2 regions of the Streptomyces sp. NPDC058373 genome follow, and region 1 is predicted to be linked to the other one. Evidence: riboswitches for the same ligand, from Rfam matches in the RefSeq annotation. Region 1 holds a riboswitch; the other holds the start of a gene.
What was found. Region 1 has a riboswitch for glycine ahead of gcvP (aminomethyl-transferring glycine dehydrogenase). Riboswitches for the same ligand answer to the same signal wherever they lie in the genome.
Positions count from the first base shown of each region.

Region 1 (4,407 bases):
GCGTAGGGCAGCATCAAAGACGTGAGATCCGCGCCCACGATCCTCCATCTCGACATGGATGCCTTCTACGCCTCGGCGGAGCAGGCCGCAAAGCCGAGCCTGCGCGGCAAGGCGGTGGTGGTCGGCGGGCTCGGACCGCGCGGCGTGGTGGCCACCGCCTCGTACGAGGCACGGCGGTTCGGGGTGCACTCGGCGATGCCCACCGCCCAGGCGCGCCGCCTCGCCCCGCACGCGGCCTACCTCACCCCCCGCTTCACGCTCTACCGCGACGTCAGCAACCAGGTCATGGCGCTGCTGCGGGAACTCTCCCCGCTGGTGGAGCCGCTCAGCCTCGACGAGGCCTTCGTCGACCTGGAGGCGGGCGGGACCGCCTTCGACACGGCCTCGGCGCGGGAAGTGGGGGAGCGGCTGCGGGCGGACATCAGGAAGGTCACCGGGCTGAGCGGTTCGGTCGGGCTCGCGGTGTCGAAGATGCTCGCCAAGATCGGCTCGGAGCGGGCCAAGCCCGACGGCCTGGTCCTCATCGACCCGGGCACCGAGCGGGAGCTGCTGGCACCGCTGCCGGTGCGGGTCCTGCCGGGCGTCGGCCCGGCCACCGGCGACCACCTGCGCCGCGCGGGCATCACCACCGTCGCCGAGATCGCCGAGGCGGGCCAGGACGAACTGGTCCGGCTGGTCGGCAAGGCGCACGGCACCGGGCTGTACGCCATGGCCCTCGCCCAGGACGAGCGGCCGGTCGTCTCGGAGCGGGAGGGCAAGTCCGTCTCCGTCGAGGACACCTACGACCTGGACATCCACGACCGGGTCCGGGTGCGGGGCGAGGTCGCGCGCCTCGCGGAGCGGTGCACCCGGCGGCTGCGCGAGGCGGGCCGCTCAGGGCGCACGGTGGTCCTCAAGGTCCGCCGGTACGACTTCTCGACGCTGACCCGCTCGGAGACCCTGCGCGGCCCCACCGACGACCCCGCCGTCGTCCGGGAGGCGGCCGCGCGGCTCCTGGAGGGCGTCGACACCACCGGTGGGGTCCGGCTCCTCGGCGTCGGCGTGAGCGGCCTCGCCGATTACACGCAGGAGGACCTGTTCGCCCAGGCGGCGGGGGAGCGGGCCGCCGCCGAGGCAGCCGCCGGGATCGCCGGGAAGGACGCGGCCGACGCGGAGGGGCCCGCGGCCGACACCGTGGACCCCGTGGCTCCGCCCGCGCCCGAGGAGCGGCGCTGGCCCGCCGGCCACGACGTCGTCCACGTCGTCCACGGCCACGGCTGGGTCCAGGGCAGCGGCGTCGGGCGGGTGACGGTCCGCTTCGAGACCCCCACCTCGCCCCCCGGCCGGGTCCGCACCTTCCGCACCGACGACCCGGAGCTGAGCCTCGCGCCGCCGCTGCCGCTGGTGGAGGGGCCTGGCGGGGCCGACGAGGGATGAGCCCGCCCCTTCGGCACCCCGAGGCGGCCGAAGCCAGGCGTCTGCGCGCGGGAGCGGGCCGGTTCTGCCGACGGTGGGGTGGCCTCAGGCGCCGGCCGGGTTGGGGAGTGGCTGGGGTGGGGTGGCCTCAAGCGGCGGCCGGGTCGGGGGAGCGGTCGGGGTGGCGTGGCGTCAAGCGGCGGCCTCGCTGTCGTGTGCGGCTGAGTGAGCCCGGTCGTTCAGCTCTCCTCCGTGCCGGCGATCCGGCCGAAGTCGCGGTCCGGGAGTGGTTCCGGGGCGGCGATGTCGAGGCCGTAGTGGTGGTAGAGCTGGAGCTCCTGCTCGGGGGAGAGGTGGCGGCCCACGCCGAAGTCGGGGGCGTCGCGGATGAGGGCGCGTTCGAAGGGGATGCGCAGGGCTCCGTCGACCAACTCGCTCGGTTCCAGCGGGACGAAGGCGTCGCGGCTGAAGAGGCCGGTGCGGACGGCCGCCCACTCGGGGACGCCGGTCGCGTCGTCCAGGTAGACCTCGTCGACCGTGCCCACCTTGGTGCCGTGGCGGTCGAAGGCCTTGCGTCCGATGAGGCTGCGGGGATCGATATCGCTCTGCACGGAACCCTCCCAGGGCATGGCAGCACATCCGTCCCTCCTACGAAAGGGCACATCCCGCCCGTCGGCCACTCGACGGCCCGGGCGCGGCCCCCGCTGGTAGGCTGGCCATGGCTGTCGACCCCGTGCGGGAGAGTCCTCCGGCGATCACCGCGGAGGCGCCGAAGGAGCAAATCCTCCCCGGAATCTCTCAGGCCCCCGTACCGCACGGACGAGGTCACTCTGGAAAGCAGGGCGGGTGGCGGACGGTCCGTGCGCACCCCGGCCTCACCGACGGTGAAAGCCGGTGCCCGCACCGGTGAAGCTCTCAGGTCCGGATGACAGAGGGGGAGGCCGTACGGGCACCCGCGCGGGTGCCCCTCGCAGGTCGCGTCGACCAGGAGGCCTCCGCAATGACCGCCAACCGCACCCCGCTCTCCCGCCTTGAACAGGGCGTCCCGTTCGAGCAGCGGCACATCGGGCCCGACGCCGGTGACCGCGCCAAGATGCTCGCCCAGGTGGGCTACGGCTCGCTGGACGAGCTCACCGCCGCCGCCGTCCCGGACGTGATCAAGAGCGCCGAGGCGCTGGATCTGCCCGACGGCCGCTCCGAGGCGGAGGTCCTCGCGGAGCTGCGCAGCCTCGCCGACCGCAACCAGGTCGTGGACTCCATGATCGGCCTCGGTTACTACGGCACCTTCACCCCGCCGGTCATCCTGCGGAACGTCATGGAGAACCCCGCCTGGTACACGGCGTACACGCCCTACCAGCCGGAGATCTCGCAGGGCCGGCTGGAGGCGCTGCTGAACTTCCAGACCACCGTCGCCGACCTGACCGGGCTGCCCACCTCGGGCGCCTCGCTGCTCGACGAGGGCACCGCCGCCGCCGAGGCGATGGCGCTCTCGCGCCGCGTCGGCAAGGTCAAGGAGGGCGTCTTCCTCATCGACGCCGACGCCTTCCCGCAGACCGTCGCCGTGATCGAGACGCGTGCCGAGCCGACCGGCGTCGAGGTGGTCGTCGCCGACCTCAGCGAGGGCATCCCCGCCGAGGTGGCCGAGCGCGGCGTCTTCGGCGTCCTCCTGCAGTACCCCGGCGCCTCCGGCGCCGTCCGCGACCTCAAGCCGGTGATCGACGCCGCGCACGAGCTGGGCGCCGTCGTCACCGTCGCCGCCGACCTGCTCGCCCTCTCCCTGCTCACCCCGCCCGGGCAGCTCGGCGCGGACATCGCCGTCGGCACCACCCAGCGCTTCGGCGTCCCGATGGGCTTCGGCGGCCCGCACGCCGGATACATGGCGGTCCGCGAGAAGTTCGCCCGCAGCCTGCCCGGCCGCCTGGTCGGCGTCTCCGTCGACGCCGACGGCGACCGCGCGTACCGCCTCGCCCTCCAGACCCGCGAGCAGCACATCCGCCGGGAGAAGGCCACCAGCAACATCTGCACCGCGCAGGTGCTGCTCGCCGTGATGGCCGGCATGTACGCCGTCTACCACGGGCCCGAGGGCCTGCGCGCCATCGCCGGGCGCACCCACCGGTTCGCCGCGCTGCTCGCTGCCGGACTGCGCCAGGGAGGTGTCGAGGTCCCCGGGGAGTCCTTCTTCGACACCGTGACCGCGCGGGTGCCCGGCCGGGCCGCCGAGGTCACCTCCGCCGCCCGCGAGCGGGGCATCAACCTCCGCCTGGTCGACGCCGACCACGTCTCCGTCGCCTGCGACGAGACCACCACCCGCGCCCGCCTCGCCGCCGTCTGGGAGTCCTTCGGGGTCAGCGCCGACGTCGAGGAGCTGGACGGGGCGGCCCCGGACGCCCTGCCCGGGGCGCTGCTCCGCGAGGACGCGTACCTGACCCACCCGGTCTTCCACCAGTACCGCTCCGAGACGGCCATGCTCCGCTACCTGCGGCGGCTGGCCGACCGGGACTACGCGCTGGACCGCGGCATGATCCCGCTCGGCTCGTGCACCATGAAGCTGAACGCCACCACCGAGATGGAGCCGGTCACCTGGCCGGAGTTCGGCGCGCTGCACCCGTTCGCCCCGGCCGACCAGGCGCAGGGCTACCTCACGCTCATCCGCGAGCTGGAGGAGCGCCTCGCCGAGGTCACCGGCTACGACCGGGTCTCCCTCCAGCCCAACGCCGGTTCGCAGGGTGAGCTGGCCGGGCTCCTCGCCGTCCGCGGCTACCACCGGGCCAACGGCGACCTGGACCGCACCGTCTGCCTGATCCCCTCCTCGGCCCACGGCACCAACGCCGCCAGCGCCGTGATGGCCGGGATGAAGGTCGTCGTCGTCAAGACCTCCGACGACGGCGAGATCGAGATCGAGGACCTGCGGGCCAAGATCGAGCAGTACCGCGACCAGCTCTCGGTGCTCATGATCACCTACCCGTCGACGCACGGCGTCTTCGAGGAGCACGTCGCCGACATCTGCGCCGC
Region 1 is NZ_JBHXJE010000002.1:246,053-250,459, reverse strand. It holds gene ACFWMZ_RS02600 (DNA polymerase IV) at 22-1,416, shown strand; gene ACFWMZ_RS02595 (PRC-barrel domain-containing protein) at 1,635-2,006, opposite strand; glycine riboswitch at 2,122-2,219, shown strand; gene gcvP (aminomethyl-transferring glycine dehydrogenase) at 2,396-4,407, shown strand, end outside.

Region 2 (4,407 bases), on a different contig from region 1:
GGGGAAGACCGCGGAGTTGATCTTCTTGGCCAGCTCGGCGGTGGAGAGGATCACGCCACCGCGCGGGCCGCCCAGCGTCTTGTGCGTGGTGGTGGTGACGACGTGCGCGTGCGGCACCGGCGAGGGGTGCAGCCCGGCCGCGACCAGCCCGGCGAAGTGCGCCATGTCGACCATCAGGTACGCGCCGACCTCGTCCGCGATCCGCCGGAAGGCGGCGAAGTCCAGCTGACGCGGGTAGGCCGACCAGCCGGCCACGATCAGCTTCGGGCGGGACTCCTTGGCGAGCCGCTCGACCTCGGCCATGTCGACCTGGCCGCTCTCGGCGTCGACGTGGTACGCGACGACGTTGTAGAGCTTGCCGGAGAAGTTGATCTTCATGCCGTGGGTCAGGTGACCGCCGTGGGCCAGGTCCAGGCCCATGATCGTGTCGCCCGGCTTCAGCAGCGCGAACATCGCGGCGGCGTTGGCCTGCGCACCGGAGTGCGGCTGGACGTTGGCCGCCTCGGCGCCGAACAGCTCCTTGATGCGGTCGATCGCGATCCGCTCGATCACGTCGACGTGCTCACAGCCGCCGTAGTAGCGGCGGCCCGGGTAGCCCTCGGCGTACTTGTTGGTGAGGACGGAGCCCTGTGCCTCCATGACGGCGACCGGAGCGAAGTTCTCCGAGGCGATCATCTCGAGGGTGGACTGCTGACGGAGCAGCTCGGCGTCGACGGCGGCGGCGACGTCGGGGTCGAGCTCGTGGAGGGGGGTGTTCAGAAGCGACTTCGAAGACATCACAGTCCCTGGGGTGGTCTCAGTTGCCGGAGAACTCGGTGTACGCGTCGGCCGAGAGCAGATCGTCCGGCTCCTCGCTGACGCGCACCTTGAACAGCCAGCCGCCCTCGAAGGGGGCGGTGTTCACCAGCGACGGGTCGTTCACGACGTCCTCGTTGATCTCGGTGACCTCACCGGAGACGGGGGAGTACAGGTCGCTGACCGACTTGGTCGACTCCAGCTCGCCGCAGGTCTCGCCCGCGGTGACCGTTTCGCCGACCTCCGGGAGCTGGGCGTAGACGACGTCACCGAGCGCGCCTGCCGCGTACTCGGTGATGCCGATCGTCGACACGCCGTCCTCGGCGGCCGACAGCCACTCGTGCTCCTTGCTGTAGCGCAGCTGCTGGGGGTTGCTCATGGGGTGAATTCTCCTGTACGCGGGGGTGTGCTGGTGAACGGAAGGTCTCGCGATCCGGGACGGACCGGGTGCGTCGCGTCACGTTGCGGGTCCGGCGCGAGGCCGGGGCCCGCCGGGGACGCGGGGAGGCGCGCTACTTCTGGCGCTTGTAGAAGGGGAGTGCCACGACCTCGTACGGCTCGTGGCTGCCCCGGATGTCGACGCCGACGCCGGGCGTGCCGGGCGCGGCGTGGGCCGCGTCGACGTACGCCATGGCGATCGGCTTGCCGAGGGTGGGGGAGGGGGCGCCGGAGGTGACCTCGCCGATCACCTGGCCGTCCGCGACCACCGGGTAGCCCGCGCGCGGCACGCGGCGGCCCTCGGCGACCAGGCCCACCAGGGTGCGCGGCGCCCGCTCGGCCGCCTTCTCCAGCGCGGCTCGGCCGACGAAGTCGCCGTCCTTCTCGAACTTCACCACCCGGCCGAGCCCGGCGTCGAACGGCGTGAGCGCCGTCGTCAGCTCGTGCCCGTAGAGCGGCATGCCCGCCTCCAGCCGCAGCGTGTCGCGGCAGGAGAGCCCGCACGGCACCAGCCCGGCTTCGGCCCCGGCGGCGGTCAGCGCCTCCCAGAGGGCCACCGCGTCGGCGGGCGCCACGAAGAGCTCGAAGCCGTCCTCGCCGGTGTAGCCGGTGCGCGCGATCAGCGCCTCCGCACCGGCCACGGTGCCGGGCAGCCCCGCGTAGTACTTGAGGCCGTCCAGGTCGGCGTCGGTGACCGAGGCGAGGATGGCGGGGGAGGCCGGGCCCTGCACGGCGATCAGCGCGTACGCGCCGCGGTCGTCGCGGACCTCGACGTCGAACCCGGCGGCCCGCTCGGTCAGCGTGTCCAGCACCACCTGGGCGTTGCCCGCGTTGGCGACGACCATGAACTCGGGGGCCTCGACGGGGCCGCGCCGGTAGACGATCAGGTCGTCGAGGATGCCGCCGTCCTCGCGGCAGATCATCGTGTAGCGGGCGCGGCCGGGGCCGATCGTGGCGATGTTGCCCACCAAGGCGTACGCGAGGAAGCGGGTGGCGTCCGGGCCCACGACGGTGATCTCACCCATGTGGGAGAGGTCGAACAGCCCGGCGCGGGTCCGCACCGCCTGGTGCTCGTCGCGCTCACTGCCGTACCGCAGCGGCATGTCCCAGCCGGCGAAGTCGGTCATCGTGGCACCGAGCGCACGGTGCGTGGCGTCGAGTGCGGTCGTACGGGGGGTCTGGCTCATCCGGGCGCTCCCAGGGCATGACGGCGAGGGGAATCGATCCTCCCCATCTGTCATCGAAACCTGAGAGGTTCGCCGCGGCCACCCGGGCACGGGGCCGGAGCGGACATGACTTGCACCTTGGGTGGGACCGCCGGGGCGGCCCGCTTTTCAGATGTGCCTCGCCCGCGCGGTACGGGGCCTGAGAGATTCAAGGGAGGGACTTGCTCCTTCGGCGTCCCGGCCACGCCCCCAGGGGCCTCGACCAGAACTCTCCCGCGCGGATTCAAGCGGCCGGTATGCAGTTCGCCGCCCATCATTGCACGCACCCCCGCCCCACAGAACCCCTGCCCACCGCTGTCCTCGGCGCCCTCGGGCGCGTGCGGCCCGGAGACACCCCACGAAGCCCAGCCGATCCCCGGCCAACTCCAGCCCGGCCGGCGGTTGAGGCCATCGGGGACGGACGTGACCACGGCCCGGCAGCCGGCCGACTCCCGGCGGCCCCGGCACGCGAGGCCGATCAGGGCACCGCCCGGACGGCGGCTTCCGGCCAAGCCCGCCCCACCCCCGCCGAAGGTGGAACCAAGCCGCACCCGCCCGGCGTGACCAGCCACAGGACCCGCCGGGAGGCAACCGCCACGCCCCCCGACAGGACCGGTAATCGGCTTGTGCCGCATTACCTTCTCTTTACACTCGGGGGAGATGACACACGTGACCGCACGGGGGGAGCCGACCACGGTGCAGAGCAGCAGCGGCCCACCGATGACCGCTCAGGCCGAGACCGCCGCAGAGACCCGCGGAGGGCCCGCCCAGGCGCCGGGCGAAACCCTGTCGGCCCTGCCCGCACAGCCGGGCACCCGCCAGGCCCCGGCCACCGTCCGCGACCTGCGGGCCTCGGACACCCGCCCCGGCCCCGACACCCTCACTTTCGACCAGGGCGACCTGGTCGTGATCTCGGGCCTGCCCGGCAGCGGCAAGTCCACCCTGATCCGCCGCACCGTCCGCGCCGCCCGCGCCGACTCGCAGGACACCCGCGAGCAGTGGGAGGCCCGCCTCCCCGCCGCCCTGCCCTACGCCCTGTACCGCCCCCTCGCCCGCCTCGCCCACTACGCCGCCCTGCGCCGCCTGCTCCGCTCCGGCCGCAGCGTCGTCGTCCACGACTGCGGCACCCAGAGCTGGGTCCGCCACTGGCTCGCCCGGGAGGCCCGCCGCCGGGGCCGCACCCTGCACCTGCTCCTCCTCGACGTCGACCCGGACACCGCCCTCGACGGCCAGCGGGCCCGGGGCAGGGGTGTCAGCCGGTACGCCTTCCTGCGCCACCGCCGCGCCGTCGCCCGCCTCCGCACCGCCCTCGACGCGGGCACCCCGCCGCCCGGCTGCGGCGCCGCCACCCTGCTCGACCGCGCCGCCGCCGACCGGCTGCGTAGTCTCGTTTTCCGCGCCTGAGCCAACTCCCGCCCGCCACGGGCCGGGTGCCGGTCCGGGCTCCCGGTCGCCCCGGACCCCGCGCGGGTCCCGTCGCGGGTAGGGTCGGGGCGCAGACGAGGTATGTGTGATCAGGCGGTGAGCAGATGAGCATCCCGGCCCAGGCCCCCCACGGGCTCTACGGCGGATGGCCAGGCAACGAACTGGAGGAGGCCCTGGCGGCCTCCCTCGGCGCCGAGGCGGCGGGTGGACGGCTGGTGGAGGTCCTCGGCCGCAGCAGCGTCTGGGTCCCGCTGCCCAACGGCGGCGGCCCCGACAGCGGCTCCCTTGACCTGCCGACCCTGGACATCGACGGCGGCGCGTACGTCCCGGTGTTCAGCTCCGAGCAGCAGTTCCGCAGTTGCGTCGGCGGCCACCTGGCCTTCGCCGTCGCCCCCGCCACCGAGTTCGCCCGCGGCCTGCCCCCGCAGCTGGGCATCGCCGTCAACCCGGGCGGCACCGTCGGCGTACCGCTGCCGCCGCCCGCCGTGGCCGAACTCTGCCGCACCGGCCGCTCCCCGCTCGACGGGCCCGCCACCGGCGGCCG
Region 2 is NZ_JBHXJE010000021.1:80,123-84,529, forward strand. It holds gene glyA (serine hydroxymethyltransferase) at 1-777, opposite strand, end outside; gene gcvH (glycine cleavage system protein GcvH) at 797-1,174, opposite strand; gene gcvT (glycine cleavage system aminomethyltransferase GcvT) at 1,308-2,420, opposite strand; glycine riboswitch at 2,578-2,685, opposite strand; gene ACFWMZ_RS15065 (AAA family ATPase) at 3,108-3,842, shown strand; gene ACFWMZ_RS15070 (enhanced serine sensitivity protein SseB) at 3,968-4,407, shown strand, end outside.
Region 2: it holds a riboswitch for glycine, as region 1 does, so the genes downstream of both, gcvT (glycine cleavage system aminomethyltransferase GcvT) here and gcvP (aminomethyl-transferring glycine dehydrogenase) in region 1, are expected to answer to the same signal.